DNA from 4 places in the Thalassospira sp. MCCC 1A02898 genome. Region 3 is predicted to be linked to each of the others. Evidence: riboswitches for the same ligand, from Rfam matches in the RefSeq annotation. Region 3 holds a riboswitch; each other region holds the start of a gene.
What was found. A riboswitch is a leader RNA that binds a small molecule or an ion and turns the genes downstream of it on or off. The one in region 3 is predicted to bind cobalamin.
Positions count from the first base shown of each region.

Region 1: linked by a shared signal. The riboswitch ahead of AUQ41_RS18135 (DUF4198 domain-containing protein) and the one ahead of AUQ41_RS03765 (methylmalonyl-CoA mutase family protein) in region 3 are both predicted to bind cobalamin.
Region 2: linked by a shared signal. The riboswitch ahead of AUQ41_RS06855 (ABC transporter substrate-binding protein) and the one ahead of AUQ41_RS03765 (methylmalonyl-CoA mutase family protein) in region 3 are both predicted to bind cobalamin.
Region 4: linked by a shared signal. The riboswitch ahead of cobU (bifunctional adenosylcobinamide kinase/adenosylcobinamide-phosphate guanylyltransferase) and the one ahead of AUQ41_RS03765 (methylmalonyl-CoA mutase family protein) in region 3 are both predicted to bind cobalamin.

Region 1 is NZ_LPXK01000013.1:306,320-311,889, reverse strand. It holds gene AUQ41_RS18145 (glycosyl transferase family protein) at 1-895, shown strand, start outside; gene AUQ41_RS18140 (DUF924 family protein) at 955-1,497, opposite strand; cobalamin riboswitch at 1,648-1,845, shown strand; gene AUQ41_RS18135 (DUF4198 domain-containing protein) at 2,015-2,812, shown strand; gene cbiM (cobalt transporter CbiM) at 2,829-3,506, shown strand; gene AUQ41_RS18125 (cobalt ABC transporter permease) at 3,499-4,095, shown strand; gene cbiQ (cobalt ECF transporter T component CbiQ) at 4,092-4,889, shown strand; gene AUQ41_RS18115 (energy-coupling factor ABC transporter ATP-binding protein) at 4,873-5,570, shown strand, end outside.
Region 2 is NZ_LPXK01000009.1:29,333-34,902, reverse strand. It holds gene AUQ41_RS06865 (ABC transporter ATP-binding protein) at 1-518, opposite strand, end outside; gene AUQ41_RS06860 (iron ABC transporter permease) at 515-1,591, opposite strand; gene AUQ41_RS06855 (ABC transporter substrate-binding protein) at 1,632-2,657, opposite strand; cobalamin riboswitch at 2,883-3,086, opposite strand; gene AUQ41_RS06850 (glucan biosynthesis protein) at 3,259-4,860, shown strand; gene AUQ41_RS06845 (AraC family transcriptional regulator) at 4,863-5,570, opposite strand, start outside.
Region 3 is NZ_LPXK01000001.1:839,539-845,108, forward strand. It holds gene scpA (methylmalonyl-CoA mutase) at 1-962, opposite strand, end outside; gene AUQ41_RS03765 (methylmalonyl-CoA mutase family protein) at 965-3,001, opposite strand; cobalamin riboswitch at 3,137-3,316, opposite strand; gene AUQ41_RS03770 (response regulator) at 3,603-4,025, shown strand; gene phhA (phenylalanine 4-monooxygenase) at 4,083-4,982, opposite strand; gene AUQ41_RS03780 (Lrp/AsnC family transcriptional regulator) at 5,123-5,570, shown strand, end outside.
Region 4 is NZ_LPXK01000001.1:243,245-248,814, forward strand. It holds gene cobN (cobaltochelatase subunit CobN) at 1-957, opposite strand, end outside; gene cobW (cobalamin biosynthesis protein CobW) at 1,057-2,097, opposite strand; gene cobU (bifunctional adenosylcobinamide kinase/adenosylcobinamide-phosphate guanylyltransferase) at 2,132-2,671, opposite strand; cobalamin riboswitch at 2,729-2,920, opposite strand; gene AUQ41_RS01090 (hypothetical protein) at 3,472-4,110, shown strand; gene AUQ41_RS01095 (histidine phosphatase family protein) at 4,131-4,742, opposite strand; gene cobS (adenosylcobinamide-GDP ribazoletransferase) at 4,773-5,570, opposite strand, start outside.

The DNA of each region.
Region 1 (5,570 bases), on a different contig from region 3:
GATCCAGCTTGGCGCATTCCTTTTGATGCTGCGCTACCGTGCTGAGACGCCCGAAGAACTGGCCGGCATGATCGAAGCTGTGCGCAAGGCCGCGCGTCTTGAACCGGATGAAGACAGCAAAGATGACGCGCTTATGCGTCCTGCGCTGGATTGGCCATCCTATGCGGCCGGTCGGACCCGTGGTCTGCCCTGGTTTGTGCTGTCGGCGCTTCTGCTGTCGCAGAATAATGTTCCGGTGCTGATGCATGGCTATAACTCGCATCTGGTCAACGGGATCAGCACAGAAGTTGCCATCAAGGCGCTTAAGCTTCCGATTGCCATGTCTGCAGAAGAAGCGCGTTCTGATATCGCATCGAAGGGCTTTGCGTATCTGCCGCTGCGTCATATGCATCCCAAGCTGCAGGAGCTGATTGGATTGCGTCCACTTCTTGGATTACGCAGTCCAGTCAATACGTTACTGCGTTTGCTTAATCCTCTGCATGCGCGTGCAGCCTTCCTTGGTGTGTTTCATCCGGCGTTTCTTGATGTCCATCGTGAAACCGGCAAGCTTTTGGAACTTCCACGCATCGGTGTGATCAAGGGCGGTGGCGGCGAAGCCGAAAGAACACCCTATAAGCATGTCGATCTGCGCATGCTTGATAATGGTGAGCTCAATGATGTTCGCTGGCCGGCATTGCTGTCAAAAACCGAAAAGGATGGCGAAGACCAAAGCCCTGTATCGCTGAAGCACTTTCTGGCGGTCTGGCGTGGCGAGGTGGAAGATATTCCGGCCGAAGCCAAGATCAAGGGCAGTGCCGCCATGGCAGCCTTCCTTGCCGGCAAGGCGGATTACATGGATGAGGCAGAAAGCCTTGTGCAGGGCTGGTGGGATAATCGCGACCGTGATGTTGGCTGATGTTCCGCGATCAAGTGAGATGAAATGAAAGGGACGGGAAACCGTCCCTTTTTTAATGCTCAGAACGATGATCCGGGCTCTTTGAGAAACGCCACTTCCTCTGGCGTCGATGGACGGCCCAGTATTTCATTGCGGTGTGGATAGCGGCCAAACCGGTCAATGATCTTTTTGTGTTTCAGCTCGAACTCGTAATTGTTCTCAAGGCCGGGCTGTGAAAACAGGTCAACCGCCACTTCATGGATGATTTCGGATTCCGAGTGCATATACGGCATATACAGGAATGCCTGTTCCTGCGGTGTGACCAGTTTGCGATCCAGCTTCAAGGAAACAGCCTCCTGCGCCAGCACCAATGCCATTGGATCTGATGCAAAGGACTGTGGCTGATCGCGGTACATATTGCGTGAAAACTGATCAAGAACGATGATTTCGGCAAGTCGTCCATGGGCGGTTTTGCGCCAGTTAAAAAGCTCTCCGGCCGTGGCGGCGGCGTGAAAATCGGCAAAGCGTTCCGCGATATGGCGATCCAGGGCTTCATCCTTGATAAACCACTGTTTTTCTTCGAGTTCCTTGAACCAGAAAACAAGAACCGTTTCAGGTTTCATAATGTTTCCACCCATCTGATTGCAGGCTTTCGGGGCCCGTCGGCAAAATTGCGCGTGATCTTCGCGCCCGGTTTAAAGCGCGTCAAGCCATCCGCAAAAAGATTGTCACGGACCTTGGGGCAGGGAGTTGACAGCAATCCGTCCGACGTGGATTATGACATTGTCTTTGGTGTTGATCCGATTGGACCAACTTAAAAGGGAACGTGGTGCGTCATGCATGACAAAGCCACGGCTGCCCCCGCAACTGTAAGCGGTCAGAGCATTGCATATGCCACTGGTGCAAACCGGGAAGGCGCATTGCTTTTTAAACCGTGAGCCAGGAGACCTGCCTTTGACTGCCGGGTGCCGATTGCCCGGTATGAAACTGTTGGACGCCGGGGTGAGCGTCAGGTTGCAGGGGTACAAACGGTCTTTTGAAGATCCGCAATCTTGCTTCCAGCCATCCTATCGTTCTTTGTCCTGACCCTGTGCGCTGGGCCTTTGGCCTGCGTGCATCGTTTGAGAAAGAGACGATTATATGTTTAAGACCCTTGGCAGGCTTGCGATTGCAAGCGCCTGTGTGCTGTCGGCGGCCATGCCGGCGCATGCGCATTTTCAATTAGCCTATACGCCGGACGTGAACGTGACCAAGGCCGGGGATCAGCCGGTTAAGCTGATTTTCTGGCACCCGTTTGAAAACGGTCATGTCATGGATATGGCCGAGCCGCTTGAATTTTATGCGGTTAATCGCGGTGAGAAACTTGATCTCAAATCAACGCTTACGCCGATTACTTTCACCGGAATTGCCAACTCGGCAGCGGCCTTTGACGCAACTTTGACTCTGCGCCGCAGCGGTGATTACGTCATGGTGGTGGTCCCCGCACCGTATTATGAAGAAAGCGAAGATATCTTCATCCAGCAGATCACGAAGTCCTATGTAAACCGCAATGAAATTCCGACCGACTGGATGGAACCGCAAGGTCTTAAAACCGAAATCCTGCCGCTTAATCGACCAACCAACATCATTGCCGGTTCGACCTTTACTGGCCGAGTGTTAAGCGAAGGCCAACCTGTGGCCGGTGTTGAAGTCGAAATCGAATACATGGCCGCAGAACCCGATATGGCCAGCAACACACCCAAAGGGCCAACGGCATCGCCAATGCCCGGTGGTGCGGTTGTGGTCATTTCCGATCAAAACGGGTATTTCACTTTTGGTGTCCCCAAGGCAGGTTTTTGGGGATTTGCAGCACTTGGCAGCGGCCCTGACAAAGAATTTCAGGGCAAGGAACTTTCACAGGATGCAGTCCTGTGGGTTCGCGCCTATGATGTGAAATAGGCGAGGGACAAAACAGATGCATATTGTTGATGGTGCGCTGGCACCGGAAGTCTTGATTGGCGGGGGTATTCTTGCAATTGCCGGACTTGGCCTTGGACTGCGGAAACTGCCAATCGATAAAATTCCTGCAACCGGGGTTTTGTCGGCAACATTCTTTGTTGCCTCGCTTATTCATGTGCCGGTGGGACCATCCAGTGTGCATCTGATCATGAGCGGTCTTGCCGGGCTCGTGCTTGGCTGGACCGCGTTTCCGGCACTTTTTGTCGGTCTCCTGCTTCAGGCCGTTTTCTTTGGCTTTGGCGGTTTGACGGTTCTTGGCGTCAATACGGTCAATATCGCCTTTCCGGCTGTGCTGGCGGGCCTTTTGTTCCGGGGAATGGTGTCGCGCAGCAGCCCGGTCACGGCGGCCGTGCTTGGTGGATGTGCTGGTGCGTTTTCCATCGCGCTGACAACGGTGTTTGTCGCGATTTCGCTTGCACTCAGTGGTGATGCATTTGTTCCGGCGGCCAAGCTGGTCTTCTTTGCCCACATTCCGATCATGGTGGTCGAAGGGTTGGTGTCAGCGGCATCGGTGTATCTGATCGCCAAGGTCAAACCGGCCTTGCTGCAACCCGCCGATCAGACATCCGGTTTTGAGATGCAGGCGACAGCATCCTTGCGTGCAAAGCAGGCGGGCGAGGCATCCAATGGCTAGATCACTCATGCTGGTCTGTGCCCTTGGCATGCTTGTGTATGGCGCAGCACCTGCACAGGCGCACAAGGTTATCGCATCCCTGTTTCCAAGTGGTTCAAACATCGAAGGTGAAATCGGTTTCTCCAACGGTGTCATGGCCGAAAACACGCTTGTTGAGATCTTTGATCTTGATGGCAACAAGATTGATGAAGTTACCACCGACGGCGACGGTTTTTTTGTCTACACGCCAAGCCAACAGATTGATCTGCGTTTTCGGGCCGATCTCGGGGCAGGGCACGTTGCCGAGGCAACCTTTGCCATTGCGGACCTGACGGATGTTGATGCGGCTGTACAAACAGCATCGTCAAAGGCGCCGACTGCATCGAGGGCAGGATCAAACGCTGGGCCTGCAATTTCCCGCGAACAGGAAGAAATCATCGCGACCATCGTGCGTGACGAATTGCGTCCTCTCAGGCGCGAGCTCACCGCCTATAAGGAAAAGAATGATCTTCAATCGATTCTGGGCGGCATTGGCTATATATTCGGTGCCTTCGGGATCATTTATTACATCGCTGCGCGACGGCTAAGAGCAAAAGCACCCAACGCATGAGCCACCTTTTCGGACATGACCAACCCCTGAGCGTTCAGGCACATGGCGGACAATCACCGTCATTCGTCGGGACGTTCGATCCAAGGGTACGTGTGGTCGCGGCCTGTGTTTTTGCAATTGTCGTGGTGGCCCTGCATCAGATCGAATTTGCACTGGGTGCCCTGATATTTGCCGCCATTACCATGAGCCTGACGGACTTGCCGCTGCGCGTAACCCTGAAACGCATGGCAGCCATGGACGGGTTTATCATCGTCATGTTGATAATGTTGCCGTTTACGACCCCCGGAACACCGATGTTTTCGGTGCTTGGGGCAGAGGCCAGCAAGGAAGGCCTGATGCATGCCATCCTTGCTGGCATACGGGCCAATGCGGTTGTCCTGATGATGCTTAGCCTTTTGTCGGGTATGACGCCGGTGACACTTGGCCACACGCTATATCGTTTGAAATGTCCGCCGGTTCTGGTGCATCTGATGATGTTTACGGTGCGCTATATTTCGGTGCTTCATGACGAATATCATCGTCTTCGCATGGCGATGAAACTTCGCGGGTTTAAGGCACGCAATAATGCCCATACCTACCGGTCTTTTGGCTATTTGTTTGGCATGTTGGTGGTGCGGTCGCTTGAACGGGCCGAACGTGTGCTGGAAGCCATGAAGTGCCGCGGATTTAGTGGTCATTTCCCGATGATAGATGATCTGGCATTCAAGCGTCGTGACGGTGCATTTGCCGTTTTCTTCCTTGCCCTGATTATTGCCCTTGTCGTGATGGATCGCATGTATGTCGTCGCTTATTGAATTGAATGATATTTCCTATGGTTATCGGGCAGGGCAGAATGTGCTCGATCGCGTCAGTCTGACGCTTGATCCGGGTGAACGACTGTTCCTTGCAGGGCCGAATGGGGCTGGTAAAAGCACGCTTTTGCGTATTCTTGTCGGCCTGATTAAGCCGCATGCGGGTGAAATCCGTGCCTTTGGCACCCCGCGGGTTACCGATGCCGAATTTCACGATTTGCGCTGCCGGGTTGGTTTTATCGTGCAGGATCCCGATGACCAGCTGTTCTGCCCAACCGTGATCGAGGACATCGCTTTTGGTCCGCTAAACCTCGGTGCCAGTCGCGAAGAAGCCCTTGCGATCGTGGATGGGGTCCTGGATCAACTGCATCTCAAACACCTGCGCGAACGGATTACCCATGAGCTTTCCGGCGGTGAGAAACGGCTTGTTTCGGTGGCAGCTGTCCTTGCCATGAAGCCCGATGTGTTGCTGCTTGATGAGCCGACAAACGCGCTTGATGAAGAAAACCTGCGACGGCTTGAAGAAATCCTGCTGGGGCTGCCACAAGCCATGATCCTTGTGTCGCACGATCCGCATTTCAGACGGAAACTTGCAACGCGGATCATTGAATTGCGCACCGGAAAAGTGCTTCAGTTGCCAGACAAGAAATGCACGGCCAGTGAACGCACCAACCAGGCCGAGGC
Region 2 (5,570 bases), on a different contig from region 3:
TGATGGATATCAAGATGGTTGGTCGGTTCATCAAGCAACAAGAAATCGGGTTGCTGGGCCAAGGCACGGGCAATGTGAACGCGCTGCTTTTCACCGCCCGAAAGCGTATGCCACATCCGGTCCGCAAACGGCCCCATTTCAACACTGGCAAGGGCTTCACACACTATGGCGTCGTCGTGCCCTGACCATGGTGTCAGCAAACTAAGGTACGGCGTTCGACCAAGCGCGACGGCATCGCGCACGGTAATACGGTCGATGGTATCGGCCTGTTGTTCGACAAAGCCGATATGACGGGCAAGGTTGCGCCGACCGATTTTCTTCATCGGTTGGTCCCCCAGCAATGCCTGCCCGGTCGACGGCGCACGAATACCGCCCAAGACCGACATCATACTGGTTTTGCCAGATCCGTTTGGCCCGATCACACCCAGGAACTCTCCCCGTGTCACGCGAAGCGACACGTCGCTGATGATTTTTTTGAATCCGGCATTCCAGCCGACATTGCGTAATTCAAGGCTCATCGCAATACCCGCCCATGACACAGGATGATCGCAAAGGCCGGTGCACCGATCAGCGCCGTGATCACCCCGATGGGCAGGACCTGACCATCAAGAATGATGCGCGATACAATATCGGCCGCCACAAGAAACACCGCCCCGATCAGGGCCGATGCCGGCAACAGAAATCCGTGCCGTGTCCCGACAAAGAACCGTGCGGCATGGGGAATAACCAATCCGACAAAGCCGATGGCCCCGACAATACTGACCATGACGGCCGTCATCGAGGCGGCAATGGCAATCAACACCACATAAACCCGACGCACCGGCACACCAAGGGATGCCGCCGATTCCACGCCAAAGGTAAAGGCATCGAGCGCCCGCGAATACCAAAGGCAGACCAGCAAGCCGATGACGGCGACCGGCAGCGCCAGATAGACATCAGGCCAGCGCACGCCGCTTAGATTACCAAGCAGCCAGAACATCACCCCGCGTGCCTCGTCCGCCGTGGCGGCCTTGGTCACGATGAATGACGTTAATGCGTTAAACAGTTGCGATCCGGCAACCCCGGCAAGAATGATGGCACCGGCCCCGCGCCCGGCCGGAATGGCCAAAAGGGCGACAAACCCGAATGCCACCAGCGCACCGACAAAGGCACCAAGCGACAGGGAAACCATCCCCGCGCCGAACCCCAGAATGGCAACGCTGACTGCACCGGTCGATGCCCCGGCCGATATGCCCAGCAAGTACGGATCCGCGAGACTATTGCGCAAAAGCGCCTGCAAAACCGCGCCCGATAGCGCAAGGGACGCCCCGCAGGCCGCGGCCACCATGGCGCGCGATATCCGGTAATTCCAGATGATCCCGGCATCAATCGGATCAACGTCATAGCCCGCCTGCCAAAGATGATTGGCAATGGTCTGAAAGACGGTGCCAAGGGGAATGTGCGTTTCCCCCTTGGCCGCGGCCATCGCGATGACGCCAACAAGCAAAACCAGGGCGCCAAGACTGACACCGGCCCGCACAAGATATGCCCGCCCCGCCAGCGATTGCCGAGGTGGCTGAACCGGCTGCTGCACTGGCGTTGTTTCAAACATTGAATTCTCCGGGCATATCAGGTGCCTTTGGCAGTGCAGGTCAGTTCGAAGCACTCAGTCTTTCGACGGCTGCGGCAAGTGTTTCAATACCATTGATCAGGCGGATGGTCGGATCCATCGACTGGGCGTCCATCACCACGATATTGCCATTGCGCACCGCCTTCATCTGACTAGCGACCGGATCGGTTTTCAGGAAATCCATCTTGACCTGCCAGTCATCGGCCGGAAAACGCCGACGGCCCATTTTACCAATCACGATGATATCAGGATTGGCGCGCGCAATGGTTTCCCAGCCAACGGTCGGCCATTCTTCATTACTGTCGATAATGTTGCGAACACCAAGTTTACCTGCGATATAGCCCGCTGCACCGTTTTTGCCCGCCACATAGGGATCACTGTTGATTTCAGGGCTGGAAAACCAGAAGACGGCAGAAACATTGTCATGGCCGCTTGCCGTCACACGCGCCAATGAGTTCGCCTGACGTTCCTTCAAGCTGGCAATCAGTGCGTTGCCGCGATCTTCGACATCAAAGATTTGCGCCAGATCGGAAATCTCGCGATAAATCAGATCCATGGTGAAGCCTTCATGCCGCACCCCGTCACCGCCACCGGCATTGTCCTTGCCGACACAATCAGCAGGTGCTGTGTAGACCGGAATGGACAGTTCGTTGAACTGTTCGGTGGTGCCGACGGTGCCCTTGGGCCCGACATGCCACTGATACTGGGTGGCAACCAGTTGCGGCTTTTGCGCGACAACGGTTTCGAACCCCGGATCATTGTCGGCCAGACGCGGCACAGATGCGTTGACGTCCTTGAATTCATCCATCACCGGGCCAAACCAGACACCCGTACCCTTGACCTTGTCGGCCAGGCCCAACGAATAAAGAATTTCGGTCGTACTTTGGCCCAGCGACACCACGCGATCCGGGGCCGCATCAAATTGCAACATAGTCCCACAGTTCTCGATACTGAGCGGATATTCGGTTGCGGACGCAAATGAAACAGAAGAAATAAGACCAGCGGCAAACACCCCGACCGCCAGTACACGTTTATCGTGATTGATCACTTTTAGTTCCCTCTTGCTGATGCGTTGATCCGGGACCGCTTTGGATGATCCAGTTTCAATACATCGTCAAATGTTATGTTATAACATAACATCACTTTTGCTGCTGTCAATGGACTGGCAAAAGTGTCAGGAGATGGCGGAAGATGCCGGCCTTAAAGCTTAGAAAACCTGGGCTAAACTGTTGGGCCAAGACACGTACCGACATTCTCCGGGGCACCCCGCCCGGTCCGTCGTCTTCGTGTCGGCAGGTCTCCTGGCTTACGGGTCAACGCATTTTCCCTGGCCTTCCCGGGTTGATCCCAGTGGCATTGGTCAGAAAAATGCTCGCCGCCTACAGTTGCGGGGGCAGCTTCGGTTAATGAGCCAATATTCGGCCCATCTCGAATTCCCTTTATCCGATATTCGGATACCGACACGTCACGGTTAGATTAAACCAAAAACACGGTCAAGGAAATTGGCAGACCACCAGCGGCATTAACGCCAAGGCTCCATGCATAAAAAGCAATTGATACGACCTTGAATTTGCCATGTTTCATCCCGATTACCTCCACACTGCCGGGTATGCTTTCCCGACACCTCAAACCACAGGAATGTGATGAACATGACGACTTCTGTTGAACGCAGACGCTTTTTGAAATCCATCGCGGCAGCCGGTCTTATCCTGCCGGGAATGTCGATCTATCAGCATGCTTTGGCAGATGTCGACGGCCTTGATCTGGGTTCGGCACAGCCGTTTGATTTTGCCGATTTGATTGCACGCGCCAAATCCATGGCCACATCGGCATATGAAGCACCCGTTGCGCCAAACCCGGAAATTGTCGGCAAGATCGATTACGACACCCATGGCAAGCTGCATTACAAACGCGACCATTCGCCGTTTTCCGATGGATCAGGCACCTATCCGCTGACCTTCTTCCATCTGGGTATGTATTTCGCCAAACCGGTGCATATGTATCTTCTGGAAAGTGGTCAGGCACGCGAAGTGATCTACAAGCCCGAATACTTTGACATGCCCGAAGACAGCATTGCCCGCCAACTGCCCGCCAATAGCGGCTTTGCCGGTTTCCGCCTGCATGAAAATCAGGCACGCGATGACTGGAAAACCCAGGACTGGGCAGCGTTTCTTGGCGCATCGTACTTCCGCGCCATTGGGGATGAAGGCCAGTATGGCCTGTCGGCGCGCGGCATTGCGGTTAATACGGCGACCTCGGTTCCCGAAGAATTTCCCGATTTCCGTCAATTCTTTATCGAACCAGCCAAAAATCCCGAAGACCCTGTGACGGTTTATGCCCTGCTGGATGGGCCCAGCATCACGGGTGCTTATAAATTCCTGCTTTATCGCGGCGAAGGGGTCACGATGGATGTCGAAAAACATCTGTTCTTGCGCAAAGACATCGAACGGCTTGGCATCGCACCGCTGACCAGCATGTTCTGGTATTCCGAACAGAACAAATCGTTCCGCTTTGACTGGCGTCCGGAAGTACATGACAGCGACGGGCTGGAGCTTTGGACCGGCGGCGGCGAACGCATCTGGCGACAGTTGAACAACCCGGAAACCATCCGCGCATCAGCGTTTGGTGACAATAACCCGCGTGGTTTTGGTCTGATGCAGCGCGATCGCGATGTGAAAAACTATCTGGATGGTGTGCGTTATCACCGCCGCCCCAGCCTGTGGGTCGAACCGCAAGGCGAGTGGAATGACGGTGCGGTTCAGTTGATCGAAATCCCGACCGACGATGAAATCCACGATAACATTGCCGCCTTCTGGGTCCCGAATGGCCCCGCCAAGGCGGGCAACAGCTATCAGTTCAAATACCGTCTGTACTGGCAGGCCCATAACCCGTTCCCGGTCAAGGAACTGGCAACCGCAACCGCAACCCGCATGGGCCGTGGCGGGGAGCCCGGCACCAACCGGCCCAAGGACGAAATCAAGTTTTCCGTCGAGTTCGAGGGTGAGGTTCTGGGAACGCTTGCCTACGGCGAATTCCCCGAAGTGGTTGTGACATCCTCCCGCGGGGAGATTGTGCGCACCAAGATCGAACCGATCATGGATACCCGCATCTGGCGGGCGGCCTTTGACCTTAAGGCCGCGGGCACAGATCCGGTTGACCTGCGGATGTATCTGAAACGCGGTGACGGCCCCTTAAGTGAAACCTGGATGTTCCAGCACCTGCCGGCCGTTGGCAACCAGCAACAGGGCTAGGGTTAGTGCGGGGCCATATCGGCAGACTGGCTGGCCCCGCCCTGCCCAAGGATCGACATGACATCGCGGATTGGCGGTGCGCCAAACATGCGGGCATATTCGCGACTGAACTGTGACGCACTTTCATACCCGACCGCATAGGCCGCCGATGCGGCATCCTTCATTTCGGCCAGCATGATCTGACGCGCCGTGGTCAGGCGGAGCCGCTTTTGGTACTGAAGCGGGCTCATGGCTGTCACCTGCTTGAAGTGGTGATGGAAGGACGACGGGCTCATATTGGCGCGATTTGCCAAGTCTTCCACCTTAAGCGGCTTGTCGAAATTATCCTTGATCAGTTGAAGCGCTGCCGAAATCCGCTGCATGTTGCTGCCGCCGATGGCAAGACCCGCAATCGCCGCCCCCTTGGCGGTACATAACAAGCGGTAATGCACTTCGCGCATCAAAAGCGGCAACATCACCGGCACATCATCGGGACGATCAAGCAGCTCAACCACCCGCAAGACAGCATCGGTCAGGCTTTCGGTTGTCTTTTCGACAAAAAGCCCGCGTGTACTTTCGCCGTCTGCACCCATCTTGATATCCATGTTGGCAACAAGTTCGCCGAGGATCTTCGCATCCAGATCAAGTGACAGGCTGCGATACGGCGCATCCTTGGCCGCCAGGGTCACATGGCCAACAAGTGGCAAATCGACCGACGCGGCCAGCAGTTG
Region 3 (5,570 bases):
TGGCTGTGCGTGCGCAGCGAGAGCGATTTCGGGTTTTGCGGATCAAACTGTTTGATCAGCTTGGCCCAGATCATGCGGGCCGCGCGCATCTTGGCGATTTCCATAAAGAAGTTCATGCCAATCGCCCAGAAGAACGACAGACGCGGCGCAAACTTATCAATCGGAAGGCCTGCTGCCTGACCGGCACGGGCATATTCGATGCCATCGGCCAGGGTATAGGCGAGCTCAAGATCAGCCGTCGCACCGGCTTCCTGCATGTGATAGCCGGAAATCGAGATCGAGTTGAATTTCGGCATGTTTTGCGAGGTAAAGGCAAAGATATCCGAAATAATCCGCATCGATGGTTTCGGCGGATAGATATAGGTGTTGCGCACCATGAACTCTTTCAGAATGTCGTTCTGAATGGTGCCCGAAAGCTGTTCGTGCTTCACACCCTGTTCTTCGGCGGCGGCAATATAAAGCGCCATCACCGGCAGAACCGCACCGTTCATGGTCATGGAAACCGACATCTCATCAAGCGGGATGCCATCAAAAAGCGTGCGCATGTCATAGATGCTGTCAATCGCCACACCGGCCATGCCAACATCACCTGCGACGCGCGGATGATCACTGTCATAGCCGCGATGGGTTGCCAGATCGAAGGCAATCGAAAGCCCCTTTTGCCCGGCGGCAAGGTTGCGGCGATAAAACGCGTTGGATTCCTCGGCGGTGGAGAAACCGGCATATTGGCGGATCGTCCAGGGACGCTGCACATACATGGTCGGGTAGGGGCCACGCAAAAACGGCGGCATGCCCGGCATGGTGTTTAAATGATCAATGCCATCCAGATCCTTGGGGCCATAGGATGATTTGACATCAATGCCTTCTGGCGTGGTCCAGGGCGTGCTTTCAAACGGGTCCTTGGCACCGGCGGATGCGCCGTCAAACAGCGGAAGGTCGGAGAAATCAGGAATGCGGGTCATGGTTATTTCTCCCCCTGTTTGCCAAGAAGATGATCAAGTGCAGCACCGCAAATGGCAAGGACATCGGCCCCGACAAAGACAAACTCGTCAATGCCGGCTGCTTCGTAAGCCGACCTCGCATCGCCCGGCTGGCCAGCAAGATAAACCATGCTGGCTCCTTTGGATTTCAGTGCCTTGGAAACGTCGGCTGCCATGTCGGCATATTGCGGGTCTGATCCGCAAATGATGGCGATCTTCGCCCCGCTTTTGCCAAAGGCGGATGCAACATCATCCGCATTGGCAAAGCCGTTATTGGTGATCGCCTCGATCCCGCCGGCTTCAAAGAAGTTGCGGGCAAAGGTCGCGCGTGCCGTGTGCTGTGCGATCTTGCCAAGATTGGCCAGGAAGACCTGCGGGAAGGATCCGTGCGCATCAGACCGTTTGCGAAGTGCCTCGTAACGTTCGGCAAGGCGATGGGCAGGCATGGCACCGATACATGTCGCGGCACTGGTGCCATAAAGATCGGTAAACATATGCCCGATGGTGGCACCGGCGCGGGCGGCCTCAATCATGGCATCAAGGCTGTTGCCGACCGTGCCATCAAACTTGGTCTGGCGGGCCTTGGCATCTGCAACGATCGTCTCAAGGTCCGGCTTTTCACAGATTACCTTGGCTTCTGTGATATTGGGGAATTCCGACACACCGGTCAGCGGATCACGACGGGTGGACAGGCGTTTTTCGCGCGCATTCCAGACGGTCTCGATCTCGGTCTTCAGGCTGCCATTGGCAAGGGCACTTAGAATACCCCCCGAAGATTCAAGGGACTGGAATTTCGACCAGGCGGCCTTCGCCAATTCCTTGGTCAGGTTTTCAATAAACCACGAACCACCAGCCGGATCGATGACCCGGTGCACGTTGCTTTCTTCCTGCAAGATCAGTTGGGTGTTGCGCGCAATACGACGCGCAAAGCCATCTGGCAGGCCAATCAGATGATCATAAGGCAGGCAGGTCACACTATCCGCACCGCCAAGACCGGCGGCAAAGCTTGTCACCGTGGTGCGCAGCATATTGACCCACGGATCAACCTTGGTCAGGGCCATTTCGGCCGAAACCGCATTGATCGTAATCGTTGCATCCTCGGCACCCGATGCCGACAGAACGCGGCTCCACATCATGCGAAGTGCACGCAGCTTGGCGATCCCGGCAAAGAAGTCGGTGCCGATGGCAACGTTAAACACCATCGCACCCGCGGCCTGATCAAGCGCCATCCCGGCGTCGGTCAGGGCGCGCAAATAGGTCACCCCGCTTGCCAGCAAACAGGCCAGTTCCTGACCATCGGTGGCCCCGGCATTGTAATATGGCGCGCCATTCACCGAAATCGCGGTCGCCAGCGGGAACAGATCAATCAGCTCGACCGCAACGCTTGCCGTATGATCAACCGCGTCCTGCGCGCCGCAGGGCAGGGTGCCGGTAGATGCCAGCGTCCCGATCGGGTCGATGTTAAAGGCCGGTGCGGCTTCGTCGGCACCATCGGTATTTGCGATATGGGCTGCCAGAAGTGCGGCGGCCGGAACACCTGCCGCCCCGGCGTCAAGGCCGACGGTGGCAAGGTTGGTGTAAACATCCTCAAGGGCAGTATCGAGATCGGCCAGACAATGGATGGCAATTCCGTCCACGCCCACCTCGGCAGAACTGATTTCGCGCCCGGCGCGGGCGGCGGCGTCAAGCTTTAGCGTGATCGAGGTCGCCCCATTTTCAAGGTCCTCAAGGATCGCGGCATTGGTGGCCTTGGGATCGGGATGGGTATGAAGCTGGCGGATATCCCACCCGGTGACGGTTTCGCGCGGCTCGACCGTGGCATTAAGAACTTCGTGGATCAGCCGGGTCGCGTCATCCTGATCGTCATTTGTATAGATCGGCTGAACGGAAAAGCCATCAAGCGTATTGGTGACAAGCTTCTTTTCGAACGGCGCCCCTTTAAGGGCCTCCTCGGCAAGCTTGCGCCAACTTGCGTAATCAGCAGATGGAAATTCGGATGCGAGCTTTAGCGGGTCGGACATGGTTTCTCCCGGCTTGGTGTGTCCCGGCCTTGATGCGACTCCATATGGGGTCTTTATATGGCGTCGGGCACGGAACGTTGCCAAATTCTATTCTACTACGGATTCCCAGTACCCGGTACACCCCGCCCGGCCCATTTCATGCCAAGAAAACACCATCGGTATTCTGACTCGCGAGAAAGCCTGCAGAAAGGCCGTTACGCTTACAGTTGCGGGGGCAGTTCCGGGCTTGGCCAAAGTGCGCTAAGGCACGGCCGCACCGGATTCCCGATCCTATTTTCCGGTCACATTCGCGACATGGCGGTTTATAGCACCTGTCCCTAATTCCGTAAATAGGCATGGAAATACCTATTTAGACGGATATCGATCCCGACAAATCAGGTTTCCGTAACGTTATGTCGGCGGAAACATTGGGGTTTTGCACGTCTGTTCGTGGTTTGCGCGCCGCATGGTTCCGATCATTGCGGCCTTATACTTTCGCGGCACGGGTGCGAGATCGGGGTGAAGCCGGAACATTGCGTGGCAAAAATTTGGCGGGTTTAACCAATTTGACATTTTCGTCTGTCAGTTTGGACTTGTCCCAAAACTCGGAGTATCGCCATCCATGAACGCGCTCAGCGCCATGCCGTCGCAATTTTGTCCTGATGGACTGGTTGCGTTCGCCGACGACAGTCCCAGCGCCAAGGCAGCCCTTGAAACAGTGTTGCGTCGGGCAGGATATGACGTGGCCGGTTTTGATTGTGCCGATGATCTGATTGATCAGCTGGACGGGCTTTATCCCCGTGCCATCATCCTTGATATTGAAATGCCGGGTATGAGCGGCTTTGAAGCGTTCTGCGAAATTCGCCGCCGCTATCCCAACAGCCAAAACGTGCCGGTTTTCTTCTTCTCGGCCCATTATGATGCCGACACCCGCGCACAAGCCGATGCGCTTGGGGCGGCCGATTTCATTAGCAAGGACGCCAGCCCGAAAGTGGTGCTTGAGCAACTCAATCGGGTGCTGGGTCATTCCATCAGTGCCTGCTAGGAGTGCTGGGAGACCAGCCCTGCCTTGATCAGTCCTAAACGGATCGCCACGCCCTGCTCACGCAGGGCGTTGTTGTCTGTGGGTCCTGTGGGTCTCCTCGCCCAGCGAAATGATGCTGTCTGCGGCCCCATGCACATGATAAATCCGGTCTGTCGGCAAGGTGGTTGCCGGATCAATCGCAGGCTTCTTGGCGAGCCGATCATAGATCGGGGCCATTGGCACATTCATCGCGTCAAACAACTGATCGTAACTTTCCAGAACGAAATAGGTTTTCTGGAAATCATCAATCGCATAATCCGTGCCCATGACGCGTTCAAGCTCGAACGCCACCCGGTTTGGCGTGGGATCGGTGACCGAATAGATGGTTTCGGTTTGCGATGACAACATGCCTGCCCCATAGGCGCGCAATCCGTGCGGGGTCATGATCAGGCCAAACTCGACCATGTACCAATACATCCGGGCCAACTGTTTAAGGCCGCCCATCGCAATGGCCTCGGGCCCCTTGGCGCCATAGGCCGCCAGATAATCGGCAAAGGTCGGGTCATAGAGCATCGGCACATGACCAAAAAAGTCATGGAAGATGTCGGGTTCGACCAGATAATCCATTTCCTCGGGCTTGCGCAGCCAGACCGTGACCGGGAACCGCCGATTGGCAAGATGGTCAAAAAACACATCATCAGGCACCAGCCCCGGAACCGCGACAAGATGCCAACCGGTCGCCGCATGGAGCTTCTCGCTGACCCGGCCGAAATGCGGAATCTGATCCGCCGCATCAAGTTTCATCAGATTGCGAATGTAATCCTCGGCTGCATAGCCGGGCAAAATGCGCGATTGGCGGTCATAAAGTTTGCGCCATAGTTCGTGCTCGGCCTCGGTATATGTGCTCCAGTCCTGATCGATGGTGTAGTCGTCATTGATGTGGCTGTAATCACCACGCAGATCGTTTCCCTGATTCATGGCCGTCCTCTTTCGGGTTCTATTGCCGATTTACAAGGATCATTTTACATCAACTCTAATGTCATTTTCTGGCCAATAAGGCGTCCAAATCGGTTATGATGTGCATATTGTGACCTTGTTGGTTTGATTTGGGGTTTAAAATGACCGACGTGACGCTAAGCGCGACCGATGTCCGGATTCTGCAGGCCCTGCAAAAGGACGCCGCCATCAGCAATGTCCAACTGGCTGAAATGGTCGGCATGTCCCCATCGCCGTGTTTGCGTCGGGTCAAACAGCTTGAGGCATCCGGTGTGATCAAACGTCAGGTCGCCCTTCTGGACCGCAAGAAACTTGGCTTTGGGGTGCTGGCGACCATTCAGGTCCGCTTGCAAAGCCATACCGAACAGGGGGCGGAGGATTTCGCCCGCGCGATGAATGACCTTCCGGAAATTCTGTCCTGCTGGGCGATGACGGGGCGGCAGGATTTTCTGCTGGTGTCCGTGGCGCGCGATATCGAAAGCTTTGGCGATTTTGTCACCCATCAGTTGCTTTCAATGCCCAATGTGCGTGATGTGCAATCCAGTCTGGTTTTGAAGGAATACAAGAACC
Region 4 (5,570 bases), 600 kb from region 3:
ATCGCGCGCGGCCAGACCATTCACACCTTCGCGCCAGGCTTCTTCGCCACCGCCCGACAGCACCACTTGAAAGACCGGGGCATCGACCGCGTCAAACGGACCATTTTTTCGTTCTGCCCCCGGAACAGATATCGCAAAGCCGGTGGTATTCAGGATCAAATCGGCGCTGGTTTCTGTCAACCAGTCCTCAACCAATGCCGCAGCCAACGGATCCTTGAGGCTGGCAACAAAAACCGGCAATGGATTCAGGCTATTGGCACAAATTTCCTCAACCAGCGCGTCAATAACATCCAGGTTGGCGGCCTGTACCAGTGAACGATAGAAGATAATCGGTGTAACCGGCTGATTTTCCACCCAATTAACCCGGATTTCATCAAGGCTTGCCTGCGCCTTGCCGGGCCAATAGCCCCCGGCCTTGACCAGCGGGGCCGCCGGTGACCAGTTCCAATTCACGCTTGAATTTAACTTTTCGTATATAAGGCGAAGTAAATTCTCGGAATTTTGCGGTCCGCCTTCGATCAGGTAGCGCCAGATATTCTGATATTCGCGCCCCTTAACGGTCGAAAGCGTCAAAAGCTCCGCATCGGGTTGATCATCACCGGGCAACAGGAGCAATGGGATGTCCTTGGCACGTGCAAGTGCAACCAACTGTTCAATGCCATAATCCCAATAGCCGCGCCCGCCCAGAATGCGCACGATGATGAATTTGGCATCGGAAAGTACATCGTCGATATAAAGATCGACCGACATGTTGTGGCCGAGCTGCAGCAAACTTGCCAGACGCAGTGACGGGGTTTCATCGCCAAATGCATCGACCAGCCGCGCTTGCGCCCCGGCAAGGCAGGCCAGCTCAGACTCGGCCGCAGACAGGATCACCACATCGCCGGGTTGCTGTCCAAGGTCGACGGCCTCACTGCCATCTGTCACCATTCCGGGCTGGGCTGCCAATAGATGCATCGCGCGATCCGTATCCTTGTGCGTTTGGTCTTCAAACAGGCCGAAACCGGATGATTTTTAGCATCCGGTTTCAGGTGAGCTCGATCAGTTTAAATTGGATCAGGCGGCCTTGATGGCGGCCTCGATCGCAGCGCGATCCAGACCATGCAGGCCAATCACCACCAATTCCGAGCGGCGGTTTTCGCCATCGGCCCACGGACGGTCAAAATAGCGCTGAAAACGTTCACCAACACCCTGAACCACATGGCGCATCGGTTTGCCGGGCACATCCAGGAAACCCTTGATGCGCAGCACGTCAAACTGACGCACGACATCAATCAGGCGCTTTTCAAGGCTGGCCGGATCACTGATCGCGTCAAGCGAAACGACAAAACTGTCGAAATCATCATGATCATGTTCGTGACCATCGTCATGATGGCTTGGACGACTATCGAGGTCATCCTCGGCTGCGGCCCCCAGACCAAGCAGGATGGCATTTTCAACCCGGGAATGTTCGGTCGCGATAATCTTGACCGACGGCTTTTTCAGCTCTGCGCGGATATCGGCTTCGACCTTGCTGCGTTCAGCATCGGTCAAAAGGTCGGTTTTGTTGAGAACCACCATATCCGCACAGTGAAGCTGTTCTTCGAACAGTTCTTCAAGCGGGCTTTCATGATCAAGATTTTCGTCTGCTTCGCGCTGGGCCTGTACCGCATGATGGTCATGGGCAAACAGCCCATCACGAAGGGCAGCGCCATCAAGAACCGCCACAACACCATCAACGGTCACACGCGACCGGACTTCGGGCCAGTTAAACGCCTTTACCAGCGGCTTTGGCAGGGCAAGACCAGATGTTTCGATAACGATATGATCAGGCGGTGTATCACGATCAATCAGGCCCTGGATGGTTGGCAGAAAGTCATCAGCCACGGTGCAGCAGATGCAGCCATTTGCCAGTTCAACAACGTCATCCTCTTCGCAGCCTTCAATGCCACAGCCATTGATGATACCGCGATCCACACCTAGATCGCCGAATTCATTGATGATCAGCGCAATGCGTTTGCCATTGGCATTTTCCAGCATGTTGCGGATCATCGTTGTTTTGCCAGCGCCCAGAAAACCGGTAATGACGGTTGCCGGGATTTTGCCCAATTGTGCCATTTCTGAAATCCTTAAAATTCAATTCTTTATGTTACTATTTGACCTGCATCGGAATGCCGGCCACCACAAGGGTGACCTTGTCTGCAAACTCGGCAATGCGTTGATGCAGGCGTCCGGCGTGATCGCGAAAGGCCCGCGCCATCGCATTTTCCGGCACGATGCCAAAGCCAACCTCATTTGAGACAAGCAGCACCGGCACATCAAGGGTTGGCAGCAGGTCACAAAGAGCTGCGATCTCGGCATCAATGTCGCGGTCTTCAAGCATCAGGTTGGTCAGCCACAAGGTCAGACAATCAACCAGAACAGGCTTGCCGCCTGTGACATTACAGGTCTGCAGTGCCGAACAAAGTTCGACCGGTTCCTCGAGTGTCTGCCAGAGATCGCCGCGTGATTGTTTGTGAAGATCAATGCGGTTGGCCATTTCGTCATCCCAGGCACGCCCGGTTGCGATATATGTGCCACCGCCCGCCTGATTGATGATGTTTTCGGCAAACCGGCTTTTGCCGGATCGCGCCCCGCCAAGGATCAGATGCGTCCCGCCAGAGGGGCCGTCAGGGGGTAAAGTCTGGGTCATCCCGTTTCTTCCTCGCCATAGCCTCCCACCGAGGCCCGATTGCGTCGTCACCTTCCTTCGAATAGTGACACCTTCGGCAGGTTTCCTGGCTGCGGGCATGAAAGCGATCCGCCTTCCCGGTTTCCCGGTGGCTGGTCTGGCGCATTGGCACCGACCCGGATCTCCCAACCCGATACAGTTGCGGGGGCAGCATCGGCCTTGCACCGATTTCCCATCACCGAACGATGCGCCGAACCTAGCAGGTTTGCAAAAAATGCCAAAGGTCATTCTCGGCACTTAACCCTTCGTTACCACCCCACCCTAATCGGAAGGTCAGTATTTGTAAGAATTGTCTGCTTGAGAGGTCATACCATTTCAGCCAACATCAAACCGTTGCGTTGGAACTAGGGTCAGGACCTATTAATTTGGTTTGAATGGTTAAACAGATTTGCGCGGATACGCGGAGTAAAACTGCAGGAAGATATTTATCTTTCAAGGTTTTACGACAAAGTAGCCCGTGCAAATCCGATTAATCCGAAGGACAGGCGTTATATTTGCAAACTCCAGCGTCAAATCCCTTGTGCGGGATACCAACCCGCCCGGCGGGCTTTTCCTTGGATTTCGCAAATATAACGCCTGCCATTCAAATCAAATTAATAGGTCCTGACCCTAAAGACGGAACAATCCGCAATCTGGCGAAAACCCGGGAAGTAGACTCATCACCCGGCTGGCTGCAGGAAATACTGTACCGAAACTCTTGGGGTAATCTGGATTTTTCAAGACCAATGGCAATACGTTCTCACCTATCCAAAATCCGACAGATGAACGCGCCAACCTGGACCACATCGTCTCGCAAGGACATGTGGCTGGGATTGCTGGACCGTCTGAACAGTCCTGATCGGTCATTTCAGGATTTTCTTGAACAGCACGCAACCGATGGCGAGATCACTCTGGCACGGCGCGATGTGCGTGACATCTTTGCCGAAGATGCCTCAAAAGGTGTAATCGCAACCATCATCTGGTCCCATGAACGCGGCATTCGCGTCAATGCGCTGTCGTTGCTTGTGCGCGATATGCCAACCCTTGTGACCCTGATGTCGATCTCGGATTTCGGACAGGACGAGTTGAACGAGCTGCTTTCCCAGCCAGGCATTTCTGTTCCGACTGCCAGCAAGATGTTGTCTGCCTGCGGCAAGACTTATTGCGGAATGCCGGCTGCCATCATTGATGACACCATCATTCAGGTAATCGAAAACGCATCCTTTGCCAGTGATTTCCCGAATGTTGCCAAATTGCGAAGCAAATCACGCAGCCGTCCGATGCCCTATTATCAGGCCTATCTGCGCGATGTTTTCGACATCTGCGAAAAGCATGATCTGAACCCGGATATGATTGACCGCTATCTGGCAGAACACGCTCTTGATGACATGGCATCCGATATCGAGCTGGCCTCTGCCTGACGGAAAACCCCGTAAGCTCCTTAAAACCGCTGATTGACAGCGGTTACGCGCCAGCCCGGTTCGTCGACCCCGTCGATATATTCAAGCGTGGTCAGCCCCAACGTGTCGATATGAAATGCCAATGCGGTTTCAAGGGATAAACCCAACGCATTGGCCAGCATGGCGCGCACGGTGCCGCCATGAACGACGGCGACAATATCCTTGCCCGCCCAATCCGCACTCAATCGTCCAAAGACGGGGCCGACACGACCAACCACATCGGCAAAGCTTTCACCCTTTGGGGGATGTTGGCGGGCGAAGTCGGTCCAAAACCGTGTTGTTTCCCCCTTGGGCAGATCGTTCCAGTTCTGCAATTCCCAATCACCAAAATGCTGTTCTGCAAAGCCGCTTTCAGCCTGCGGCGTTACGTCTTTGTCCATGAAGGCCTGCAGACTGCGCGCCGTATCATGCGTACGTGATAGATGGCTGGTCACCCAGACGGCATCGACCGGCAATTGTCTGGCAAGGGCAGCCAGTGCCTTATCATCGGAAAGGTCGGCAGGCATGTCACTTTGGCCATAGACCAGCCGTTTCGGATTTTGGACCGGCGCGTGACGCACCAGCCACCAGCGGGTTATTTTCAAACTGCTCACGGCATTCCTTCTTGTTGCTGTTCTGGTTGATCAAAGGGCGGCAATAAACGCGATACCGACAAACAGTTCGGTCACGATCTGGGTTGCCCCCAGGACATCGCCAGTCTGCCCGCCGATCTGCCATTTCGCGACTGCCGCAACAATACCCACCGCCAAAAGTCCGCCTATCAGAATGGCCATCGTCGCAAACAGACCCGATAAAACAAGCGACAGGATCAAAGCAAGGCCAACACCCAAACCGACCATCATCACATTTGGCGTTCCGGCCCCCTTGCCCAAACCATCGGCGCGCGCCGGAGGCAAGATATGCATCACGACTGGCATTGCCGCCCGTGATGTTATTGCCATCACCAGAAACAGGATCGCTGCCTGACCGGCATCGCCCGCTGCAAAAAGCAAAATCAGACGCAGGCCGAAACACAGGATCAGGGCAACAACCCCATATGTACCGATATGGCTGTCGCGCATAATTTCAAGTTTGCGCGCCCGCTCAAACCCGCCACCAAACCCGTCGGCACAATCCGCGATGCCATCTTCATGCATTGATCCGGTCAACAAAACCATGCATGCCAAGGCGACAATCGCAAAAATCAGGATGTTAGCTGTCAGGTAATAGACCAGCATCGCCGGCAGCATGGCAAAACCAGCCAGCAGCAAACCAACCAGCGGCCAAGACCAGACCGATCTTGCAATCACCTCAGCGCGGAAATCCTCGATACCCTTGACCGGAACACGGCTCAGCAATGCCAAGGCGCGCCAGAAATCGGAAATAGGCGAAACCTCGACGGGGTCATCTGTCGCTGCCTCAGGGGTGGGTTTGTCAGATGA